One region of the Bartonella sp. P12B genome, then DNA from elsewhere that is predicted to be linked to it. Evidence: predicted binding sites of a transcription regulator. Region 1 holds the regulator's gene; the other holds the start of a gene.

Region 1 (12,838 bases):
GAATTTTTAGGTATTATCTATCGAGATGACGATGAGGATGAGTTATCATACAATTTTTCAATGGCTATATTAGATATTGATTTAGGAAATTGATTCGTCCCCAATAATATTGAGTAAGATTCATATGAGTTTTAATGCTTTAAAGCTTGTATATTCATTTCGTGCGATAATAAGATGGTCATGAATAGTAATCCCTAACGCATTTGCTGCGTCTTTTAATCTGTATGTCATCGTTACATCTGCTTGAGAAGGTCTAGCATCCCCAGAGGGGTGATTATGCACTAAGATAAGTCCTGATGCAGATAATTCTAAAGCTCGAGATATGACTTCACGGGGATAGACAGGGGTGTGATCAATAGTTCCAGTTTGTTGGACTTCATCAGCAAGTAAACCATTTTTTTTATCAAGAAAGAGAACACGAAATTGTTCGCGTGTTTCGTGCGCCATGACGGCTTTACAATAAGCTAATACTTTATCCCATGATGAAAAAATATCACGTTTATACAATTCTGCGCGAGCAAGACGTCCAGCAACATCTGAAATAATTTTTAAATCGATTGCAGTTGCTGGACCACATCCTTGAACTTCTTGAAGTCGATGAATATCAGCTCTCAATACGTCTGTTAGTGAGCCAAAATGTGCTATTAAATTTTTGGCTATTGGTTTTGTATTTGCGCGGGGAATCGTGCGAAAAAGCAATAATTCAAGGTATTCATAATCTTCAAGTGCACTTCCTTTTGATTTTAAATAGCGTTTACGGAGACGTTCACGATGTCCTTGGTAATGTTTATTTATCTGTAAATTTCTCTGAACTTTTTCACTTTTTGTTTCTGGTTTTGGGGTAAGTGGAGATTGTGATGTCGATGCAAAATGATGACTTTGGATATCTTTCTTTTTACTTATCTTCTTAGCCATGACATTTCTACATTTATTTAAGCGCTTGAGTTTGGAATATAAAAAATATTTTTAGGAGATTGTGTAAAAACTTCACATCCTTCACTTGTTATACCAATTGTGTGTTCATACTGTGCAGTAAGAGATCTATCACGTGTAACAGCAGTCCAGCCATCAGATAAAATCTTAACTTGTGGTTTTCCAAGATTAATCATTGGCTCAATTGTAAACATCATACCTTGTTTGAGTTCTATTCCTTCTCTAGGATTTCCATAATGTAAAATATTAGGCGCATCATGAAAAAGTTGACCGATTCCGTGTCCGCAAAAATCTCTTACAATTGAGCAACGTTCAGATTCTGCGTAGCGTTGAATGGCGGATCCAATATCACCTGTGGTAGCTCCAGGCTTGACTATGGCGATTGCTCTCATAAGACTCTCGTGCGTTATTTTTAGCAAACGTTCTGCAGCACGTCTGATTTTTCCAACAGGGTACATGCGGCTTGAATCTCCATGCCAACCATCGAGAATAAAGGTTACATCAACATTAACAATATCGCCTTCTTGTAAGGGTCTTTTATTCGGGATGCCATGGCAAACAACGTGATTAATTGATGTGCAGCATGAATGTCCATATCCATGATAATTCAGATCAGCAGGAAGAGCTCCTCTTTCGGCTCCAAAAATGAAGACAAAATCATCAATTTCTTGTGTAGTAACGCCAGGCTTAATAATATCCATAAGTGCATCAAGGCATTCTGCAGCAATACGACCAACTTCACGCATTTTAGCAAAAGCGTGCTCATCAAAAATGCGAATTTGCCCGTTAAATTTTAAGGGGATTTTATTATATTCAATATAATCAGTCATTATTTTTTCTGTTTTCTATTTCCACTCGATGAATCTGTTTTCTATTTCCACTCGATGAATCTGTTTTCTATTTCCACTCGATGAATCGGAAAAATACCTTTTGTACTTACGTGACACTTTACAGCATAAAATTCTACTCCCGATTCTAATGCTAAATCAAATTTACGTCCATAAGCTGAATCAAGATCATGGCAGATTTTAAAAGCTGAGCAATCTTCCCGTTGAATTACATAAAGCATAGCAGCTCGTTTTCCTTGTTGCACAACTTTTATCAGTTCTTCAAGATGACGTGTGCCACGTTTTGTTACGGTATCAGGAAATTCCGCTAATCCTTCTTGGCGAATAAAATGAACATTTTTAATTTCTAGATAACAGTCAGGGCGGATGCCATCACGCAGAAGAAAATCAATTCGTGATTGTGTACCATAGCATTGTTCCTTCAAAATTGTTTTGTATCCGTTTAACTCTGGTAACAAATCATTTTGAAGTGCTTCTAGGGCAAGTTTGTTAGGCAAAGTCGTATTGATGCCAACTAAAGTATCATTTGCTTCAACAATTTCTAATTGATATGCATATTTTCGCTTGGAATTGTTATTATATGAAAGCCAAATATTGGAGTTCGGGGTTGTCAAACCGAGCATCGATCCTGTATTAGGGACCGCCACAGTAAAAATGTGCTGATCTTCTCGTTTAACATCAGCAAGAAAACGTTTATAACGGCGGATAAGTTTTGCAGGAAAAAGTTTAGAAATAAAGAGCATGTTCCTTATTTTAGAATTTATGATTTGATAATTCAACCCAGTTTGTTATCTATAAGCTTTATAGCATACTTCATTAAAGCATTTTTGATGCACGAAAATGTCATGAGAGTTTACTCAATCACTCTAAGTCATTAAAAAAACGAAGTTTATTTGTTTTTATAATTCATTTTTAATTTTTAAGTTGTTACTTCCCCATAACTTCTGGATAAAAGAACAATATTGATATTATTTTGTTGTTAAAAGGTTATTTGGAAGAATGTTCTCTTAAGAATGTATGAAATTAGGAAAAATTAATGGCTGGAACCAATAGGAATCGTAAAAATTTAACAAAGGGTCCAATTATTATTTTGGTCGAACCGCAATTGCCTGAAAATATTGGTATGGTAGCAAGGGCAATGGCAAATTTTGGGCTCTCTAAGCTTCGATTAGTTAAACCTCGAGAAGGATTTCCAAATGAAAAAGCTATAGCTGCTGCGAGTAAAGCAGATCATGTTATTAATGACACTGTTACTTTTGACACGTTGCGTGATGCAATTGCAGATTTGCATTATGTTTTTGCTACAACAGCACGTGAAAGATGTGGTTTTAAGACTGTAAAAAGTGCTGTTGAAGCAGCGAATCTATTACGTCAGCGTGAAAACATTGGACAGAAAACCGGCATTTTATTTGGAAGAGAAAGGTGGGGATTAGAAAATGATGAAATAAGTCTTGTTGATAAAATTATTACTTTTCCGGTTAATCCTGCTTTCGCTTCACTTAATATCGCACAAGCGGTTTTGCTTATGTCTTATGAATGGATGAAATCAGGTTTAAAAGATATGAATGATACGGCTTTTCGTGCGGTAGAGATGGAGCCAGCAAATAAAGCAACGTTTCATGGTTTTTTATCTCAGTTAGAAGATGCTTTAGAGATCCGTGGATATTTTAGACCTCAAGAACGCAAAGAGGTGATGCTTGCAAATCTGCGCTCTGTTTTTACGCGTGCTAATTTTAGTGAATCTGAGGTGCGCTTGCTACGGGGAATTGTCTCTTCATTGGATCATTTTTCACCTAAATTTCCGCGAGGCAGTGGGGCGCCTGCAGGTCGTGAACGTAAAAAATTAAAAACAAGTGTGAAAACTGATGGATGATCGGCCTATTCTTTTTTTTGATAGTGGCATTGGCGGTTTAACAGTGTTGAAGGAAGTGCGCTTTCTTATCCCTGAAAGGCAATTTATTTATGTTGCTGATGATAGGGGATTTCCTTATGGAAATTGGGAAGAAAATCTCTTAAAAAAACGTATTTTAAAGGTTTTTACAAATCTTTTAACACTTTATAATCCTGCTTTATGTGTAATCGCTTGCAATACCGTTTCTACATTGATGATGGCAAATTTGCGAAAGAAATTTTCCCATATCCTTTTTGTAGGAACGGTTCCTGCAATTAAATCAGCAGCTGAAAAAACAAAATCTGGTTTTATTTCCGTATTGGCCACTCCTGGAACAGTTAAGCGTGCTTATACGCGTGAATTAATCAATAGTTTTGCTGCACAATGTGATGTTAAACTTGTTGGAAGTGAAAAACTTGCCGAATTTGCTGAAGATTATTTACGTGGAAAACCTATTGATTTAAAACAGTTACGTCACGAAATTCTTCCCTGTTTTGTTGAGAAAGATGGCAAATATACGGATATTATTGTTTTAGCTTGTACACATTATCCTTTTTTAATTGATTTTTTTCGTGAACAAGCTTTATGGCCCGTTGAATGGATTGATTCAGCTAAAGCTATAGCCAAACACACAAGATCATTATTATCAACAAAAGTGCAGCCAAAAATCATAAAGAAGCATAAAGATTTTGCATTATTTACATCGCAAAATATAACTTCCTCGACAGAGCGTTTGTTAAAAGAGTTTGACTTAAATATTATGAAAGGAGTTGACTTTATGGGCTGATATCAATAAAGTTTCTTTAGCTTTTTCTTTCGAGAAAATGATATTAATTGACGTGTCCCGTGGATGACTTTGCATGTTATGTTAAGATGTCCTGTCAGTCTTTTGGTTTGAAGGCAGAGGAGGGCGCGTTTCCTTAAGATCTTTCTAAGAGATCTTGTGTTCTATTTTTAAAGGAAATGCGATGAGTAAACGCGAAACAACGAAATATAAAATTGACCGCCGTATGGGAGAAAACATTTGGGGGCGTCCAAAATCTCCAGTAAATCGCCGTGATTATGGACCAGGTCAACATGGGCAACGCCGTAAAGGAAAGCTTTCTGATTATGGTGTCCAATTGCGTGCTAAACAGAAGTTAAAAGGATTTTACGGTGATATCTCAGAAAAGCAATTCCGTAAAACTTATGAAGAAGCTGCTCGGCGGCGTGGTGATACTGGTGAAAATCTTATCGGACTTTTAGAGTCGCGTTTGGATGCTGTTATCTATCGTGCAAAATTCGTACCTACGATTTTTGCCTCTCGCCAATTTATCAATCATGGACATGTTAACGTAAATGGGCGGCGTACCAATATTCAATCATATCGTTGTAAGCCAGGTGATGTTATTGAGGTTCGTGAAAAGTCAAAACAACTTGTTTTGGTTTTAGAATCCGTACAGTTAGCTGAGCGTGATGTGCCTGAATATATTGAAGCGGATCATAATCAGATGAAAGCAACGTTTACGCGTGTTCCTGCTTTTGCGGATGTTCCTTATGCTGTACAAATGGAACCCAATTTGGTTGTTGAATTCTATTCTCGTTAAGTTCTCTAAAGAGAGTGGAGCATTCTCTATACGGTATGATGTTGCTTTATAGTTTTTGAAGCTAACAGGTGTTTTTGTGAATGGTGTTATATCAAAGTTTGTTGTTGTATTTTACAACAGCATAATTTGTATAGCTCCGTTTCTTTTCACAGATAAATAAACGAAGCATTTGTTTAAGCAACGTTAAGTCTTTGTCTGTTTCTGTTATTTTAGTAGAATAAGCTGTTTATTATACAGAATATGGCATTATGGATCATGTTTCAGACGAATATCAAGCAATGAAAAAGAATGTAAAAAAAAATGATTCTTTGACAAAAGAAGCTGATGATTGTCATCCAATATTTCGGTCTGCTCCTTCAACTATCGAGTTTAATAAATTGCGTAAACGACTTCTTCGCCATGTGCGGCAAGCGTTTGATGATTTTTCTATGCTTTCTTCAGGAAAAAAATGGCTTATTGCTTTGTCGGGCGGAAAGGATTCTTATGGACTCTTAGCGCTTCTTCTCGATTTAAAATGGCGCGGACTTTTACCTGTTGAAATTCTAGCTTGTAATCTTGATCAGGGACAACCAGGATTTCCAAGACATATTCTTCCAGACTTTTTAAATTCTTATCAAATTCCATATCGTATTGAATATCAGGATACTTATTCTATTGTCACAGATAAATTGGCAGATACACAAACATATTGTTCACTTTGTTCTCGATTGCGACGTGGTAATTTATATCGTATCGCACGTGAAGAGGGATGTTCTGCATTGGTTCTTGGTCATCATCGGGATGATGTTTTAGAAACGTTTCTTATGAATTTATTTCATGGTGGCCGATTAGCCGCTATACCTGGAAAGCTGATAAATGATGAAGGAGATCTGTTTGTTTTGCGCCCTCTTGTTTACGCTGCTGAGGAAGATATGGAGAAATTCTCTCAAGCAATGCGCTTTCCTATCATTCCTTGCAATCTTTGTGGCAGCCAAGATGGTCTACAACGCAATGCAATGAAAGAAATGCTAAAAGATATTGAAAAAAGGATGCCTAAACGTAAAGATACCATGATTCGCGCCTTAACAAATGTTCGTCCAAGTCATTTGCTTGATAAAAAACTTTTTGATTTTCAAAACTTGTTATAAAATTTAATTATTACGCACGATGAGTTTCAATCTTATCTTTAAACCGCTACACCATAAAGATCATAAGCATCTGATTGTTCAATTTTTACGGTGACAAATTCACCAACACGTAATGGTCGTCGTGATGATATATGCACAACACCATCTACTTCTGGAGCATCATATTGACTTCGACCTTTAGCAATTTTTCCTTGACTTTCATCGATCAGAACTTGAAGTCTTCTTCCAATTTTTTTCTTTAAAAGGTGGGTAGAAATTTGTTGTTGTTTGGCCATAAAACGATGCCAGCGGCTTTTTTTTACTTCTTCAGAAATTTTTTCTAATCCTAAATTATTTGCGGCAGCACCTTTTACTTCTTCGTATTGAAAACAGCCAGCACGTTCAATTTTTACTTCCTCTAGCCATTCGAGAAGCATATTAAAATCTTCATTCGTTTCGCCTGGAAAACCTACAATAAATGTTGATCGTAAAGTGAGATCTGGACAAATTTTTCTCCACTTTTCAATTCTACGATTAGTTTTTTCCATAAGAGCAGGACGTTTCATATTGCGTAAAACGGTTGGTGACGCGTGCTGAAAAGGGATATCCAAATAAGGAAGAATCTTTTTTTCTGCCATAAGCTCAATAACTTCATCTACATGAGGATAAGGATAAACATAATGCATGCGTATCCAAATACCCATATTGCCTAGTTCGCGACAAAGATCAAAAAATTTAGTTTTTATTGTGCGATCTTTCCAAGAACTTTCGGAATATTTCATATCAATGCCATAAGCACTGGTATCTTGTGAGATAACCAAAAGCTCTTTTACACCGGCCTGTACAAGTTTTTCCGCTTCTCGAAGAACATCATTGATGGGGCGTGAAGTAAGGTCACCACGTAGAGTAGGGATAATACAAAAGCTACAGCGATTAGAACATCCTTCAGAAATTTTTAAGTAAGCATAATGGCGAGGAGTTAAGCGAATACCTTGCGGAGGAACTAAATCGATAAAGGGATCATGAACTGGAAGAATTACTGAATGAACAGCTTGTATAACACTTTGATAGTCCTGCGGTCCTGTAATAGCTAATACATTAGGGTGTGCTTGACGAATAACATCAGGATCAGCACCTAGACATCCAGTTACAATAACTTTTCCATTTTCTTTGAGGGCTTCATCAATATTAGCTAATGATTCCTTTCGAGCAGAATCAAGAAAACCACAGGTATTCACAATAACGAGATCAGCACCTTGATGCTTACGTGAAATTTCATAACCTTCAGAGCGTAGTTTTGTAATAATTCGTTCAGAATCTACGAGTGCTTTTGGGCATCCGAGGGAGACAAAACTAATACGAGGTGCTGCCATGATATATCTTGCAATTTTATAACGATTAAATTTTATTTATTATTTTTTAAATTATTAAGAATAAAAAGTTTTCTTTATTTTTGATATGTGTGCAATTTATTTTTTAATATTTGCGAATAAGTCCGATAATTTTACCTTGTATCTGTATACGCTCCGATTCATATATGCGTGTTTCGTAATGAGGGTTTGCTGCCTCCAGTGCAATGGAACCCCCATTGCGTCGATAACGTTTTAAAGTTGCTTCTTCTTTGTCAATAAACGCCACAACAATTTCACCTGTTATCGCAGTATTTTGACGTTTAACAATTATAGTATCTTTATCAAGAATACCAGCTTCAATCATAGAATTATCTTTAACTTCTAAAGCATAGTGCTCACCCGAATTAATCATCTCTTGTGGTAAAGAAAGCGTATTTATTTGTTGTGATATAGCGGAGACAGGCATACTTGCAGCAATACGGCCCATAATAGGGATAGTGATATTCTTTTTCTCTTCTATCTCAAAATTATCAAGATCATTTAAGTTTTTAAATATTTTTCTTTTGTTTTTTTCCATCATAATTGGAGAAATTTTACGCGCTAAAGAAAGATTAAATGTTATTTTTTCTGGAAGTCGAATTACTTCTATTGCGCGGACACGATTGGGCAAGCGGCGTATAAAACCTCGTTGAGCTAAGGCTATAATAAGCTTATGAACGCCAGACTTTGACGAAAGCTCCAATGCAATTTTCATTTCTTCGAAGGAAGGAGATACACCGGTTTCTTTTATATGATTATGAATGAACAAAAGTAATTCATATTGTTTACATGTTAACATTCAATATTCCAGTTAAAAACATCAAATATGAGAAAAAAAGGAAGATAAGATATATTAATCTATAAATATTATACATTTTTTTGGAAACTGCATCAAACAAATTTACTTTATTTTTTATATTAATAATATAATATACTATAATTTAAAATTTCATTTTATAAATATAAAATATTTGCAATCTATTATTTTTATATGATTTACTTATATAAAGTGAGATAAATTACCTTAAAATAAATCCTATTATAAAATATTTCAGTTAAAAAGCATCCTGTAAATTTGAAAAAGATTGAAAATTCTTTGTATATTTAGAATAATTTTATATATTATTTCAGTTTTTCTTTTTTTAGGATAAGTATTTATAACTCTATAAAACATTAAACGATAATCTTTTTATCGTCACGACTGATATTTTAGAACATCATTTTAGTTATGCTGAAATTCTGTTTTATGTTTCCTCTATTTTTATATAAGAATAAGCTTCCAGTCCATGGAAATTATAACCTTACCAACGCCATGCTCATGTTAGAAAGTTGGAAAAACATCTAAAGACAGTAGAATCACTTTTTTATTGTTCGTTTTTATTATTTGTAAAATTCATTTACCTGTTTCTACATACGTTTCCTATATTTTAAAATTATTCCTTTTATTCAAATTCGGAAGGAAGAGAATTTTATATTATTACAGTGATGAGGAATAGGGGGAAACATAAAAGTATTGATAACTAAACAAAATATAATATTTTTTTTCGAAAGGTGTTGACCAAATGAAAAGTCGACCGTATGTTCCATTCACTTTCTACAAGCGACTTGACTTGTTTGGGAGCGCGTAGCTCAGCTGGTAGAGCAACTGACTTTTAATCAGTAGGTCCAGGGTTCGAATCCCTGCGCGCTCACCAATAGCAGCATTTTAAAATTCCAGAAAAATGATACGTAATTATTAAATTGCTCCAGTGATTATAGTTTTTCTACGTTAATCAGAGAGTTTTATCGCTTATCTTGCAGAATCAGCATATTTATTCACAGTTTATATTATGTGATTATATTTTTTATTAATATATTGATTTTTTTATTTTTTAATTGAACACAATGTCTATTGTATTGTATCTTTTTCCTGCGAAAAATCATAAAAAGATTAATGTTGTATTAATTTCTTGATAGCAGATGCTTTTTCAAGATACTATAAGCGCGCGAGGGGAATCATCCAGAAATGTGAATTTCCCTATTGCGCGAATGTGCGATGTGGTTTTCGCAGTATAGCAATAAAAATAAGCGGGCTGACAGATGCTTTTAATTAGCAAAGAGAAGTTTACTTCCATTCTTAATTCAACATTTCAATTTGTTTCTGTAGTAGCTGTTTCTCAGTTATTGGTATCTTGCTGTGCAAGCCAAACAGCATTTTTTGGAGTAAAGAGTTATTATCATAATAATAAGCCAACAGATGTAAAAATTGCTGTGTTTCCTAAAAAAACTTTAAGTGAAAAAAATCAATCAAAAGAAAAGAGAAGTGGGCAAGCCATTGTTGGTAAACCTTATCAAATAAAAGGAAAGTGGTACTATCCTCAAAATGATCCAACTTATCAACGTGTTGGTGAAGCATCATGGTATGGTTCAGATTTTCATGGGCGTTTAACTGCAAATGGTGAGGTTTATGATATGAATCTCTTGACTGCTGCTCATCCAACAATGCCTTTACCCAGTTATGCTCGTGTTACGAATCTAGCAAATGGATCTTCTATCATTGTTAGAGTTAATGATCGTGGTCCTTTTATAAAAGATAGAATTATTGATTTATCAAAGCAAGCTGCTGAAATTCTTGGTTATGCAAATGCAGGTGTGGCAAATGTTAAAGTGGAATACATCTCTGAAGCACCAGTTGGACATTATGATGGTGCTTATTTAATGGCTTCTTATACATCAGGAAATTACGCCTCATCCTCATTGGTATTGGCAAATTTGTCTAAAGAAAAAGAAAGTGCCGCATTAGAAAGAAGATTCAGTACAGATAATCAAAAGCAACCTAATAAGGCTGTTTTTATAAGATTGCCAGAAATTGGTCCTGTTTTGATTGATAAGCCACCGCTGTTTGATCAAGTGGCTTTTATAAATAAGTTAAACAAAAAGCTAAGAGTCAATTAGCTACAGCTGTTGCATATAAAAAACAAGTTTTTTCTGACCTTTATATAATTATCAAATTATAGATAATTAGAAATGGTTAATTGTAATAATGTTTCATCTTAAATAAAACAAATAAAATTGTGTGTTACTATAAAAAAGGTAATGCACTTTGGTATCATTTTTGCATTTTACGAGTACATTAAAATATCAAAAATAAATTCTACAAGAAAAATGAAAAATAGAGTATAGTGTGTTGTTCATTTTGATAGTCATAAGCAAAAAGAGAAAGCTATTCTAAGTTTGTAATGACAGTTTGCAGAAAACAAATCTTTTCTTACACAAGGAGATTCTTTATGCTGATTCTTTAGATATGGGAGAAGCAGCTATGCATACAGCATTAAGAGTTTTATTTACCTTACTTTGGATGTTGACGTTAAATGGGGGGGGCAAAGCACAGAATTTTCAATTTCCTACGTCGTCATTACTGTTATTGGATGATAACACAGATACAATACTTTTTGAAAAACAAAGTGATATTGTTTTTTTTCCTGCTTCATTAGCAAAATTGATGACGGCTGAAGTCGTTTTTCATCAATTAAAAAAAGGAGCGTTAAGCACTACACAGAAATTTAAGGTCAGTGAAAATGCTTGGCGTAAAGGTGGAGCACCTTCTGGTACAACCACTATGTTTGCAAAAGTAAAAACAGAAATTAGTATCTCTGACCTTCTGCGTGGTTTAATTATTGTCAATGGTAATGATGCGGCTATTATTCTCGCTGAAGGAATATCAGGAAGTGAGGCTGATTTTGCTAAACTGATGAATCAGCGAGCTAAAACACTTGGATTATCACATAGTCATTTTGTTAATGCAACAGGGCTTCCTGAAGAGGGGCAATTTGTAACATTACATGATATGATTACATTAGTGCGTCATATTGTTCATGAGTATCCTGATTACTACATGATTTACCGTGAACCTCACTTTACTTGGAATAATATTTTTCAACGGAACAAAAATCCTCTTATTTCTAAAGAAATTGGCGTTGAAGGATTTAGTTCTGGCTATAGCGAAAAGGATGGAGGTTCAATGGTTGTTACCATTTATGAAAATCAACGACGTCTTTTTTTAGCAATAAATGGTTTGCAAGATGCTAAAAGGCGTACAACGGAAGTAGAACGCATTCTTCAATGGGGAATGACAGCTTTTGATCTTAAAACAATTTTCAAAAAGGGAGAGACGGTTGGCCATGCTTCTGTTTATGGTGGAATAAAAAATTCTGTTTCTCTTATTGTTAAAGAACCGATAAGCTTTATGCTCTCGAATGAAAAAAAAATGAATATTAAGGCAAAAATTAAATATCATGGTCCTTTAAAGGCACCGATTGTTTTAGGGCAACCTGTTGGTGTTCTACAAATTTTAGAAGATAAAAAAGTTCTTCTTGAAAAAACGGTTTTTGCTGGAAACAATGTTCAGGAAGGAAGCTTTTTGATAAAAGCAAAAAATGCATTCTATGAAATAACAATTGGATGGTTACGAAAATATTTATAATACGAGCTAGATAAGATTAAGGTTTATACGTGTCAGGTTATTTTATTACATTCGAAGGAGGGGAGGGAGCGGGGAAAACAGTGCAAATTTCTTTGCTTTCTCAATATCTTTCTGGCCAAGGTTATGACGTTGTTACAACGCGAGAACCAGGAGGGACACAAGGTGCAGAAGCAATCCGCTATATTCTATTGTCTGGTAAAGCTCAACATTATGGACCTTTAATGGAAGCGCTTTTGTTTACAGCAGCGCGTGCTGATCATGTTAGTGAAGTTATTATACCTGCATTACAAAAAGGAAAAATTGTTTTATGTGATCGTTTTATTGATTCCACACGCGTTTATCAAGGACTCAATGATCGCGTGAATTATTCTACTCTTACTGTTTTAGAATGTGTTGCACTTAATGGGGCAATGCCTCATTTAACATTTTTGTTAGATATACCAGCAATATATGGTATGGAGCGTGCAAATTTGCGAAGAAAAAAAATAACAAAAACAATAGATTATTTTGAAAAAGATAATTTAGAGATACAAGAACAAAGGCGGCAAGCCTTTTTGCAATTAGCTAAACAGGAGCCTCATCGGTTTCGCGTAATTGATGCCACAGATACAGTGGAAGTTA
Region 2 (12,838 bases), 150 kb from region 1:
CCATATCTTTGAGTGCCGTGAGCATTTCAGAGCGCATGTCTTGGCAAGAATCGAGTGGGGGAACAGGAAGATAACCACCCTTCATTCGTGGACGATGGCCAAGATTTCCCATCTCATATTCCGTATCATCATTGGAGGGAAATTCACTTGAATCCAGTTTAAATCCAGTATTATAGGGATCCGTTTTATAGCGTACATCATCAAAGATAAAAAATTCCGCTTCTGGACCTATATTGATTGTATCGCCAATTCCTAAAGATTTCATATATACTTCAGCTCTTTTGGCGATAGAACGAGGGTCTCTACGATAAAATTCTCCAGAAACAGGATCAAGCACATCACAAAAGAGGACTAAAGTGGATTGTGCAAAAAAAGGATCAATATGTGCTGTTTCTGGATCTGGCATTAAGACCATGTCCGATTCATTAATTGTTTTCCATCCGGAAATTGAAGAACCATCAAACATAACACCATCGCTAAATGTATCTTCACTGATTTCTGCGATATCCATTGTGACGTGATGCAACTTTCCACGCGGATCGGTAAAACGTAAATCGACAAAACGAATTTCGTTATCTGTAATTTGTTTGATAATGTCTGATGCGGTTGTCATATCCAATTTCCTTATGTGGGATTGAGGTGAATAAAAAAGGTAAAATTTGTTATCATTTATTAAAGGGCATCGATTCCGGATTCGTCAGTACCTATACGAATGGCATCATCAATGGAAAAAACAAATATTTTCCCATCGCCGATATGTTTTGTTTGAGCTGCTTTACGTATTGCGTCAACGGTTTGCTCCAACTTTTCATCGGCAACAACAATTTCAATTTTTACTTTAGGTAGAAAATCAACAACATATTGGGCACCACGATAAAGTTCTGTATGTTCTTTTTGACGACCAAAACCTTTAGCTTCTGTAACTGTAATACCATGTAATCCAATTTTTTGAAGCGCTTCTTTCACTTCATCAAGTTTGAAGGGTTTTATAATGGCTTCAATTTTTTTCATGCTGAAATTATCTCCAACGTTATTTGGTCTTTTTAGACTGCATCACATTATATTGACAACTATAAGATGTCCAACAGATACTTTGTGCACAGAAAGTCAAAAATTATTTCATTTTATGTCTTGTTTGGAAAAGTTTCATTTGTGGTATAAAATGGAAGGTTGTCGTTCTTTGAAAAAAGTCTATAAAGCTTGTTAGAGAGTAAAAATAATACAATAATATAAGAGATATTTGGTTCTTTATTATGCCACATATTTTTTATAAGAGGAGCAGTGTTAGAAGGAGTCCTATAAAGGTTGGCGCAGTAAAATTTCTTTCAGAAATTTTCCCGTATAAGAAGCTTGAATCTGAATAATATCTTCAGGACGTCCAACTGCAACGATTTCACCACCACGGTCTCCACCCTCTGGTCCTAAATCAATAATCCAGTCGGCTGTTTTTATAACTTCAAGATTATGTTCAATCACGACAACTGTATTGCCTTGTTCGACGAGTTCATGCAGAACTTCGAGGAGTTTAGAAATATCATGAAAATGTAAACCCGTTGTTGGTTCATCCAAAATATACAATGTACGCCCTGTTGTTTTGCGTGAAAGTTCTTTAGCAAGTTTTACACGTTGAGCTTCACCACCAGAAAGTGTTGTAGCTTGTTGTCCTAATTTGATATAGCCAAGACCAACTTTACTGAGGGTTTTTATTTTGTTGTGAATGGTAGGAACAGCTTGAAAAAATTCTTCAGCCCTTTCGATCGTCATATCCAAAATATCAGCGATAGACTGCTCTTTGAATTTTACTTCAAGTGTTTCTCTATTATAACGTTTTCCTTGGCAGACATCGCAAGTAACGTAAACATCAGGGAGAAAGTGCATTTCAATTTTGATGACTCCATCCCCTTGACATGCTTCACACCGTCCTCCTTTGACATTAAATGAAAAACGTCCTGCTTGATAACCACGGGCTTTTGATTCTGGAAGTTCGGCAAACCATTCGCGGATTGGCGTAAATGCGCCTGTATAGGTTGCTGGATTAGAGCGTGGGGTGCGTCCAATAGGCGCTTGGTTGATATCAATGACCTTGTCAAGAAACTCTAATCCCTCAATTTTGTCATAGCTTGCGGGGCTATGATAACTTCCCATGATATGGTGTGATGCAGCTTTAAAAAGAGTTTCAATAAGGAATGTTGATTTTCCTCCGCCTGAGACACCAGTTATGCATGTGAAGGTTCCAAGAGGGATATCAGCACTAATATTTTTGAGGTTATTCCCTCGAGCTCCGATGATTTTAAGTTTTTTCGACTTTGCTATTTTACGTCGTTGAGCAGGTAGTGGAATAGCCATTTTCCCTGAAAGATATTGTCCTGTGAGAGAAGATACATTTTCTATAATTTCCTGTGGTGTACCTTGCGCTATAATTTCTCCTCCATGAACGCCTGCGGCAGGGCCCATATCAACGACATGATCTGCAGTAAGAATGGCATCTTCATCATGTTCAACAACAATAACTGTATTACCAAGATTACGCAGATGGTGCAGCATTTTCAGAAGACGTTCATTATCGCGTTGGTGTAAACCAATAGAGGGTTCATCTAAAATATAAAGGACGCCTGTAAGTCCAGATCCAATTTGGGATGCTAATCGAATACGTTGACTTTCACCCCCTGAAAGAGTGCCTGAATTTCGAGATAAGGTAAGATATTCCAGTCCTACATGATTTAAAAAAGCTAAGCGTTCACGAATTTCTTTTAAAATACGCACTGCGATGTTACGTTGTTTTTCGGTCAGATGTTGATGAATATGAGCAAACCAATCATCTGCTTTTGAAATGGAAAGTTCTGATATTTGCCCAATATGCATTCCGTGGATTTTTACAGCTAACGCTTCTGGTTTTAGACGATAGCCATGACAAGCTGGACAAGCTGAAGAAGACATATAACGTTCGATTTCTTCACGGGACCATGGAGAATCGGTTTCTTTCCATCGTCGCTCCATATTGGGGATAATCCCTTCAAAGTGTTGAATCCTTTTATATGATCCTGAATCATTTTTATAAATAAAGGAGATTTCTTTGTTTTTTGTACCATAGAGAATAGCGTGTTGTGCCTCATTTGAGAGTACACACCATTGATCCGTAAGTTTAAATCCGTAAACTTTGCCTAATGCTTCTAAGGTTTGGCTATAGTATAATGAAGATAATTTAGACCAAGGAGCAATTGCACCATCTTTTAAGGCAAGATTTTTATTTGGTATGATTTTTATCGGATCTACAGCTTTTTTGATACCAAGTCCGTCGCAAAGAGGACAAGCACCAAAAGGATTGTTGAATGAAAATAAACGTGGTTCAATTTCGGGGATAGAAAATCCAGAGATGGGACAGGAAAACTTTTCTGAAAAGATAAGCCGTTTGTGTGTTTCATTTTTCGATTTATGAGCAGATTCTTTTGAGGTTTCGTTTTGTGCTAAGGGCTGGTCAGCCATTTCAGCAACTGCAATTCCATCTGCTAGTCGTAAACAGGTTTCTATACTGTCAGCTAGGCGAGAGGTAATATCATCACGCACGACAATGCGATCTACTACGACATCTATATCATGTTTATATTTTTTATCGAGAGGAGGAATATCAGGAATTTCATAAAATTTTCCATCAACTTTAGCACGTTGAAATCCTTTTTTTAAAAGTTCTGTCAGTTCTTTTTTATATTCTCCCTTTCGTCCTCGGACGAGAGGTGCCATAATGAAAATTCGTGTACCTTCTGGTAAGGACATAATTTGATCAACCATTTGGCTTACCGTTTGGCTTTCAATAGGAAGTCCTGTAGCAGGAGAATGAGGAACGCCAATACGTGCGAAGAGAAGGCGCATGTAATCGTGGATTTCAGTGACGGTTCCTACCGTTGAGCGAGGGTTGCGACTGGTTGTTTTTTGTTCAATAGATATCGCTGGAGAAAGACCATCTATGCGGTCGACGTCTGGTTTTTGCATAACTTCCAGAAATTGACGCGCGTAGGCAGAGAGACTTTCAACATAACGCCGTTGACCTTCAGCATAAATTGTATCAAAAGCTAAAGATGATTTTCCTGACCCAGAAAGCCCAGTGATAACAATCAGTTTGTCCCGCGGAAGATCAAGATCAATATTCTTAAGATTATGCTCACGCGCGCCGCGAATGGATATGTATTTTTGATGAGTCATGTTTTATCCTTAGCATATACAAAAATTGAGCATCTAAAATAGAATAAAACTGTTTTCTGGAATTACAATGCATTTCATTGCTTAACAAAGATAAAGCAGACTTGTCTTGTGGAAAGAAAAATATAAAGAACAATTTTTTATTCTCTGAATGATGGAATAAACTATGCGTGATTGTTATCTTTTGTTATAATCATAAAATGTAACCTTTTAAGAAGGATAGCAAAGTCTACATTGAAGGTCAATTGCAGATATGCAAATGAAAAGGTGGTAATGACTGCTATACAACAAAGATTGTTTTGCAAATTAAGATTTTGGAGTTCATGCAATGGCTGGTAGCCTTAATAAAGTTATTTTGATTGGTAATCTTGGTGCAGATCCTGAAATTCGCCGTTTGAATTCTGGTGATCAAGTGGCGAATTTGCGTATTGCTACTTCAGAAAGTTGGCGTGATCGTAATACAAATGAGCGTAAGGAACGCACAGAGTGGCATAGTATCGTTATTTTTAACGAAAACCTTATCAGAATTGTGGAGCAATATTTAAAAAAAGGGAGCAAAATCTATATTGAAGGTCAGTTGCAAACACGCAAATGGCAAGATCAAAATGGCAATGATCGCTATACAACAGAGGTTGTTTTGCAAAAATATCGTGGTGAATTGCAAATGCTTGATGGGCGTGGTGCTGGTGGAGAGCAAATGCAAGGAGCAAATCAGTCGAGCGGAAATTATGGTAGTGGTAGTTTTGGTGACAGTAGCTCGGGTCAGAGGGACAATTTTGGTCAAAACAATAATCAAGCAAGAGAAGACTTTTCGCACAAATTAGATGATGATGTTCCTTTTTGAGGGCTCTCCAACAGTGTTGTTTTTTCTTCGTTTGTTTCTTTTCAGTTATTTGTTTTAGTTTTTTAAAGTTTAAAGAAGCGAGATCTTGTATCTTTTATCCGTAATTTTTAATACAAATAAATAACATGTTGAAAATTATTGTTAAATTTCTACCTTTGTTGCGGGAGAGGAATTAGCATTTTGGCGCTTTTTTCGCTATAAAAGGGTAAAGTGATTCTTTATTTGAAAGTCTTGAAGCTGTGACCGATCTTACTCCACTACAAGAACGTGATGTGCTAACCGGCATAGAGCCCATCAGCATTATTGATGAAATGCAACGCTCTTATCTCGATTATGCGATGAGCGTGATTGTTTCCCGTGCACTTCCTGATGTCCGTGATGGACTGAAGCCCGTTCATCGGCGGATTCTTCATGCTATGAATGAGATGGGGCTTTCTTTCAACAAGTCTTATCGCAAATCTGCCGGTGTTGTTGGTGAGGTTATGGGGAAATTCCATCCTCATGGTGATGCTTCGATTTATGATGCATTGGTGCGTATGGCACAGGACTTTTCTTTGCGAAATCCATTGATTGATGGGCAAGGAAATTTTGGTTCTGTTGATGGTGATCCGCCTGCAGCAATGCGTTATACAGAATGTCGTTTAGAAAAAGTTTCCGAAGAACTTTTAGCTGATATTGATAAAGATACCGTTGATTTTCAGGATAATTATGATGGGCGTGAGCGTGAACCCGTCGTTTTACCGGCGCGTTTTCCTAATCTTTTGGTTAACGGATCAGGTGGTATTGCCGTGGGAATGGCAACCAATATTCCGCCCCATAATCTTGGAGAAGTTGTTGATGGTTGTATCGCCTTGATTGATAATCCAGACATAACACTTGATGAGATCATCCAAATTATCCCTGGTCCTGATTTTCCTACCGGTGGTATTATTCTTGGCCATTCCGGTATTCGTTCAGCTTATGAAACAGGTCGCGGTTCGGTTATTATGCGTGCTAAGGTTGATATTGAAGAAATTCGCAATGGTCGGCAAGCAATTATTGTAAGTGAAATACCTTATCAGGTTAATAAAGCAACCATGATTGAAAAAATGGCTGAATTGGTGCGTGATAAACGTATCGAAGGAATTTCCGATTTGCGTGATGAGTCTGATCGTGATGGCTATCGCGTTGTTATCGAGCTTAAGAAGGATGTTGTAGCAGAGATCGTTTTGAATCAATTATATCGTTATACGCCCCTGCAAACTTCCTTTGGTTGTAATATGGTTGCGTTGAATGGAGGAAAACCTGAACAAATGACGTTGCTTGATATGCTTCGTGCATTTGTTTCTTTCCGAGAAGACGTTGTAAGTCGGCGAACAAAATATCTTTTGCGTAAAGCGCGTGAGCGTGCCCATGTTTTGGTTGGTCTTGCGCTTGCTGTTGCCAATATTGATGAAATTATAGCGCTCATTCGTAAAGCTCCTGATCCACAGACAGCGCGTACACAATTAATGGAGCGGCGCTGGCCAGCTTTTGATGTGGCACCTTTAATTAAACTTATTGATGATCCTCGTCATATTATTCATGATGATGGTACTTATAATTTATCTGAAGAACAGGCGCGTGCTATTTTAGAATTGCGTTTGCAAAGATTAACGGCACTTGGACGTGATGAAATTGCAGATGAATTGAATAAAATTGGTGTGGATATTACCGATTATCTCGATATTTTGGCATCTCGTTCACGTATCATGGGGATTGTTAAGGAGGAATTAAGAGCTCTTCGTGAGGAGTTTGCAACACCACGACGGACTATCTTTGGCTTTGGGAGCGCTGAGATGGATAGTGAAGATCTGATTGCTCCAGAAGATATGGTGGTAACAGTTAGTCATGGTGGCTATATTAAGCGTGTGCCTCTCAATACATATCGTGCGCAGCGCCGCGGTGGTAAAGGACGTTCTGGTATGTCTACCAAGGATGAGGATTTTGTAACGCGATTATTTGTTGTTAATACCCATACACCAGTTCTTTTCTTTTCATCGCGTGGAATTGTTTACAAGGAAAAAGTTTGGCGTTTACCCCTTGGTACGCCGCAATCGCGTGGGCGTGCGCTTATTAATCTGCTTCCTTTACAGCAGGGTGAGCGCATAACAACGATTATGCCTTTGCCAGAAGATGAAGCGCATTGGAGTACATTAGACATTATGTTTGCAACGACGCGTGGAACTGTCCGTCGTAATAAATTATCAGATTTTGTTCAGGTTAATCGGAATGGCAAAATTGCTATGAAGCTTGATGAAGAAGGAGATGAGATTCTTTCTGTCGAGACTTGTACAGAACATGATGATGTTGTTTTAACAACGGCTAATGGACAATGTATTCGTTTTCCAGTTGTTGATGTTCGTGTTTTTGTAGGACGTAATTCGGTGGGGGTTCGTGGTATTAATTTGGCTGATGGTGATAAGGTTATTTCGATGACGATCTTAGAGCATGTTGAGGCGACCTCGTTCGAACGTTCTGCTTACATTAAACGGGTGGTGAGTGAACGGCGTGCTGCTGGTGCCGATGCTGAAGATATTGTAACTCTTGATGAAGAAGATGAGGGAAATGAAACGGAGTTAACAGACGAGCGCTATGCAGAACTTAATGCGCGCGAACAAATGCTTTTAACAGTGAGTGAGTTTGGTTATGGAAAACGATCTTCCTCATATGAATTTCGAGTTTCTGGACGCGGTGGAAAAGGGATTCGTGCAACAGATCCTTCTAAAACAGCTGGAATTGGTAAATTAATAGCGGCTTTTCCGGTGAAAGCGCAAGATCAAATTATGTTGGTCTCAGACGGTGGGCAGCTCATTCGTGTTCCTGTGGAGGGGATTCGTATAGCTGGCCGTTCGACGAAAGGGGTCACAATCTTCAATACAGCTGAGGGTGAAAAAGTCGTATCGGTTGAACGTATTTCTGAATCTGAAGATGATGATAACCAATTAGATGGTGCAGCTGAGAAATCTCCTGATACAGTTGGTGTGAGCACAGAAAAATAGTTCTTAAGGGGGCGAAGTGAAACGATGAAAATTGCTCTTTATGCTGGTTCCTTTGATCCTCTTACAAATGGTCATCTTGATGTTTTGCGGGGCAGTTTCATTTTGGCTGATAAGGTGATTGTAGCTATAGGTGTGCAGGCTAAAAAAAAACCACTTTTTAGTTTTGAAGAGCGGGTTGATTTAATTACTGAGGTAGGGAAAGATTTGTTAAATGTAGGTCCTGATCGGTTGCAGGTTCTCTCATTTGATGCTCTTTTAATTGATAAGGCTCGAGAAATTGGTGCTTCATTTCTTATTCGCGGATTACGTGATGGTACTGACCTTGATTATGAAATGCAAATGGCGGGGATGAATGCTTTCATGGCTCCTGAATTGCAAACAGTTTTTTTGCCGGCAAGCGTTTCTGGACGCGTCATTACTTCTACATTGGTGCGTCAAGTTGCTTCTATGGGAGGCGATGTGGCGTCCTTCGTGCCTGCAAATATTGCAAAAGCTTTGCGCTTAAAATTTCAATCTTCAAAGGAATATGATTATGTATCTTAGAGTTTTTGCTCTTTTGACATGTCTTTTTTGTTTTTTTTCGTTGAGTGCTGTCGCGAGAGATTCTAACATAACCGATGATGCAAATGTTCTTATTTTATCTCTTAAAAATGGTGATGTGATTATTCGTCTGCGTCCTGATCTTGCACCTAAACACGTTTTACAAATCAAAAGGTTAACAAAGGAAGGTGCATACAATAATGTTGTCTTTCACCGTGTTATTCCAGGTTTTATGGCACAAACTGGTGATGTTCAATTTGGAAAAAAGGGGAGTGCAGACTTTGATGCTAAACGCGTTGGGAGAGGCGCCTCAAATTATCCCAATGTACCAGCAGAATTTTCAAGTCAGCCATTTAAGCGTGGGACCGTTGGAATGGCGCGTGCACAAGATCAAAATTCCGCGAATTCTCAATTCTTTATTTGTTTTGATGATGCTCCTTTTTTGAACGGTCAGTATACTGTTGTTGGAGAGGTTATAAAAGGTATGGACGTTGTTGATCAAATTAAAAAAGGCACCAGAAGTAATAATGGATCGGTAAAAAATCCTGATGTTATTAATGCTGCTACTTTACAAGCTGATAGATAAGACAAAGGAGTTTAGCCATATGTCCGAAATGAGAGATTTAGAAAATACCTTAATTCTTGAAACAACAAAGGGGAAAGTTTTTATTGGGCTTTTTGCTGATTTAGCACCTGGGCACGTTGCACGTATTAAAGAACTTGTCCGTGAAGGTGCTTATGATAATGTTATTTTTCATCGCGTTATTGATGGTTTTATGGCTCAAACGGGGGATGTACAATTTGGAAAAAAGGATGGGACAGAATTTAATTTATCACGTGCGGGTATGGGAAGTTCAGCGAAACCTAATTTGACAGCAGAGTTTTCAAATCTTTCTCATAAGCGTGGTACAGTTTCTATGGCACGTAGCCAGAATCCAAATTCTGCTAATTCACAGTTTTTTATTTGCTTTGCTGATGCTCCTTGGCTTGATCGCCAATATTCTATATGGGGACAAGTGATTGAAGGTATGGAAAATGTCGATAAAATTAAGCGTGGTGAGCCTGTTATAGAGCCTGATATAATTCTTAAAGCTACAATTGCTGCCGATACGAAATAATATAATTATATCGATTTCAATTTTAAGAGCCTTAAGTGAAGATATTCCAGTCTGATTGTTGTCTCAAATATGATAAAGATCAACTGTTACAGCTTAAATCCATAAGGGGATTCTAAGCCTATGCGTTCTCTTCGCATTAAGTTTCGTTATCTGTAAGTTTTATCGGTTTTGCTGGAGGGCTTTTTTGCTGTTGTTGGTGATAGGAGTACGTTCAAGGTTGGATAATTAATGGTCGTACTGCTGGCTTACAAGCAGAGCATGAATGACTGATTTCATTATTTTAATTATACAGAGTTCATTACTTTTTGCAGTTGTTCTATGGTTTATCTTTGTGTTTTGAATTTTATATTTTTATGTAAGTGGATTTAGGAAGGCAATGCTCTAGAATAATGCTTTGTATTGAAAATCGTTTAAAAGAAGATGAGAAGGTTTCTGTGTTGATTTCTTCTGAGTTTGTTTAATGAAGGAAGACTTAAAGTTTAAGTGTTACGATGGTGAGTTGTGATGAGTGATGAGATATTTTGTTGTTATTTGCTGCTCTTATAATGCTTAATGCTCATTTTTTACTGAATTATATCGGCATGAAAATAAGGCCGTTATTTTTTGAACAACGGCTCTAGAACTGTGGTGGGTAGAAATATAACGCGTATATTGTTGGTGTATCGAATATTATTGGGAAATGAGACTATCATTTTACCTATGATAATTGTTTGATAACAAAATTTCATTTACTCTGTTAAATTCTTTTATGCTGATTACAATATTAAGAGAATCGAAGATTAATCCATTAAGCCTATGATGATGTCCTAAGAAAAGCCATAGCTTTTCTTAGGACAATATAAGTTTGTAGAATCAAAAAGACAAGAGTGATGATAAAGACATTTCATTATAAAAAAATTGCTCAAGATGGGTGTGCACGTCGTGGTGAAATTATAACGGGTCGTGGGAATGTTCGTACACCCGCATTTATGCCCGTTGGAACGGCAGGCACTGTTAAAGCTATGTATATGGATCAGATACGTGCTCTTGGTGCAGATATCATTTTGGGCAATACTTATCATTTAATGTTGCGTCCTGGAGCAGAGCGTGTTGCTCGTTTAGGAGGCTTACATGAATTTTCACGTTGGTCTGGACCTATTCTAACCGATTCTGGCGGATTTCAAGTTATGTCGTTGGCGGGAATTCGTAAAATTACAGAACAGAAAGTTATTTTTCGTTCTTACATTAATGGCGCATACTATGAGATGAGTCCAGAGCGTTCTATCGAAATTCAAGGGCTTCTTAATTCTGATATTCAGATGCAGTTGGATCAATGTATTGCACTGCCGGCAAGTGAAAAAGAAATAGAAGCTGCTATGGAACTTTCATTGCGGTGGGCCGAGCGTTGTAAAACAGTTTTTGGTGATCAGCCAGACAAAGCACTGTTCGGTATTGTTCAGGGTGGTGATAATATGAAACTGCGTGAACGTTCTGCACAAGCGTTAAAAGAGATGGATTTGAAAGGCTATGCTATTGGGGGACTTGCTGTTGGCGAACCACAGAGTGTTATGACAGCCGTTTTGGATGTGACTTGTCCAATTTTACCAGAGGATAAACCACGTTATCTTATGGGGGTGGGAACGCCTGATGATATTTTACAAAGTGTTGCTCGTGGTATTGATATGTTTGATTGTGTTATGCCAACCCGTGCAGGACGTCATGGTTTAGCTTTTACACGTTTTGGTAGAATTAATTTGCGTAATGCGCGTTATGCAGAGGATCCACATCCTCTTGATCCACAGTCTCTTTGTCCTGCTGCATATGATTATAGCTGTGCTTATTTGCATCATTTGATTAAATCCGGTGAGTCTCTTGGTGGTATGTTATTGACTTGGAATAATCTCTTTTATTATCAGCAGCTTATGCAAGGAATTCGTGAGGCTATTGAAGAAGGATGTTATAGTGATTTTTGTGCTGAAACACGTGCTTTATGGATGCAAGGACGCTAAAGCGTTGATTGCAATGAACGCATCTGTCTTTTTTCATGTTGCTTAATCTGTTTTGTATTAAAGGCTTTTGCTAAAAATGAAGCTAAAAGTGCTTTTTAGAAATATAAAGTTGTATTGATCTAAAATAAACGTGCAGTTTATTGGTATATATTTTCTTTGTAACTGTAAAAGTAAACCGAAACTTTTACTCCGGTACGCACTACCTGATCCGGAGAAAAACAGTTTGTTTCTGTTTCTGATGACTGTTTAGATCAACAATGTTAATGAGGAGTTAGCGAACCTTTAAGGAAGTATGAAAATTGCGTTTTTATAGGGTTATTTGTATTTTTTATCCTTAAACAGTGAAGTCATAAAAACGGCCGTCTTATTAAGCAGGAAATATAAAGGTGTTTTTGTCTGAATTGAAGATTTGAAAAACACAAAAGATTAACACTTTAAAGTGTTGGCTTATTTTATTCTAATAATGATATTTTCATAACTAAAGTTTTATTTACGTTACAGAATGTTGCAGATAGTATCCAGCTAAAAAAACAAATTCTATTTATTAAAGAGATATTTTATGTCACACCAAAAGAAAAATAAAAGCATTTTTGTTTTTGTTGTGGAAGGTGTTTGAATTGTGTCATTGGAAATTTTTAAGCATAAATATAAGAAGGTCCTAAGTTCATTTATACGCTATATTACAAATTTCATGATTAAAGTATCACTCTATAGAAATGAAGAAGATGAGGAATTCTCATAGAGAAAGCATTTTTGCGTTAAGAATTGATTTGAGAACACGGTGTTTAGCAATTTTAGCTCTTGCGGTGGGGAGTTTTGCTATTGGTACTGCAGAATTTGTAGCTATGGGTTTGCAACCGGAAATGGCACGAAGCTCATCTGTTGATATTCCTACAGCGGGTCAATATATTTCTGCTTATGCATTGGGTGTTGTGATTGGGGCGCCTCTTTTAGCTGTTGCGACAGCTCAGTTATCACGCAAAGCTGTATTGATAGGATTAATGTTTTTTTATGCACTGGCAAATATTACAAGTGCTTTTTTTTCTGATTTTAGCACATTAGTAGCGTTGCGGTTTATCAGTGGTCTTCCACATGGCATCTATTTCGGTCTTGCAACTTTCGTTGCAGCTTCAA

Evidence for each region. Region 1 encodes LexA, which represses DNA repair genes until DNA is damaged. Its sites were predicted from a motif close to TGTTCNNNNTGTGTTCNG; they were not measured.
Region 2: uvrA (excinuclease ABC subunit UvrA) is a predicted target of LexA. The motif match lies at 4,312-4,329, and genes of this name have one in related genera.

Annotation. Positions count from the first base shown of each region.
Region 1 covers NZ_JBTTDI010000003.1:197,176-210,013, reverse strand. Annotated here, with positions in the region: gene AC0QT1_RS03610 (DUF3126 family protein) at 1-93, shown strand, start outside; gene radC (RadC family protein) at 121-915, opposite strand; gene map (type I methionyl aminopeptidase) at 933-1,763, opposite strand; gene sfsA (DNA/RNA nuclease SfsA) at 1,805-2,524, opposite strand; gene AC0QT1_RS03590 (RNA methyltransferase) at 2,818-3,654, shown strand; gene murI (glutamate racemase) at 3,647-4,459, shown strand; gene rpsD (30S ribosomal protein S4) at 4,641-5,258, shown strand; gene ttcA (tRNA 2-thiocytidine(32) synthetase TtcA) at 5,507-6,385, shown strand; gene rimO (30S ribosomal protein S12 methylthiotransferase RimO) at 6,424-7,737, opposite strand; gene lexA (transcriptional repressor LexA) at 7,841-8,554, opposite strand; tRNA gene AC0QT1_RS03560 (tRNA-Lys) at 9,374-9,449, shown strand; gene AC0QT1_RS03555 (septal ring lytic transglycosylase RlpA family protein) at 9,835-10,689, shown strand; gene AC0QT1_RS03550 (D-alanyl-D-alanine carboxypeptidase family protein) at 11,054-12,217, shown strand; gene tmk (dTMP kinase) at 12,247-12,838, shown strand, end outside.
Region 2 covers NZ_JBTTDI010000003.1:43,502-56,339, forward strand. Annotated here, with positions in the region: gene glnA (type I glutamate--ammonia ligase) at 1-613, opposite strand, end outside; gene AC0QT1_RS02915 (P-II family nitrogen regulator) at 673-1,011, opposite strand; gene uvrA (excinuclease ABC subunit UvrA) at 1,297-4,197, opposite strand; gene ssb (single-stranded DNA-binding protein) at 4,523-5,038, shown strand; gene gyrA (DNA gyrase subunit A) at 5,278-8,058, shown strand; gene coaD (pantetheine-phosphate adenylyltransferase) at 8,083-8,601, shown strand; gene AC0QT1_RS02940 (peptidylprolyl isomerase) at 8,591-9,184, shown strand; gene AC0QT1_RS02945 (peptidylprolyl isomerase) at 9,204-9,716, shown strand; gene tgt (tRNA guanosine(34) transglycosylase Tgt) at 10,586-11,704, shown strand; gene AC0QT1_RS02955 (MFS transporter) at 12,421-12,838, shown strand, end outside.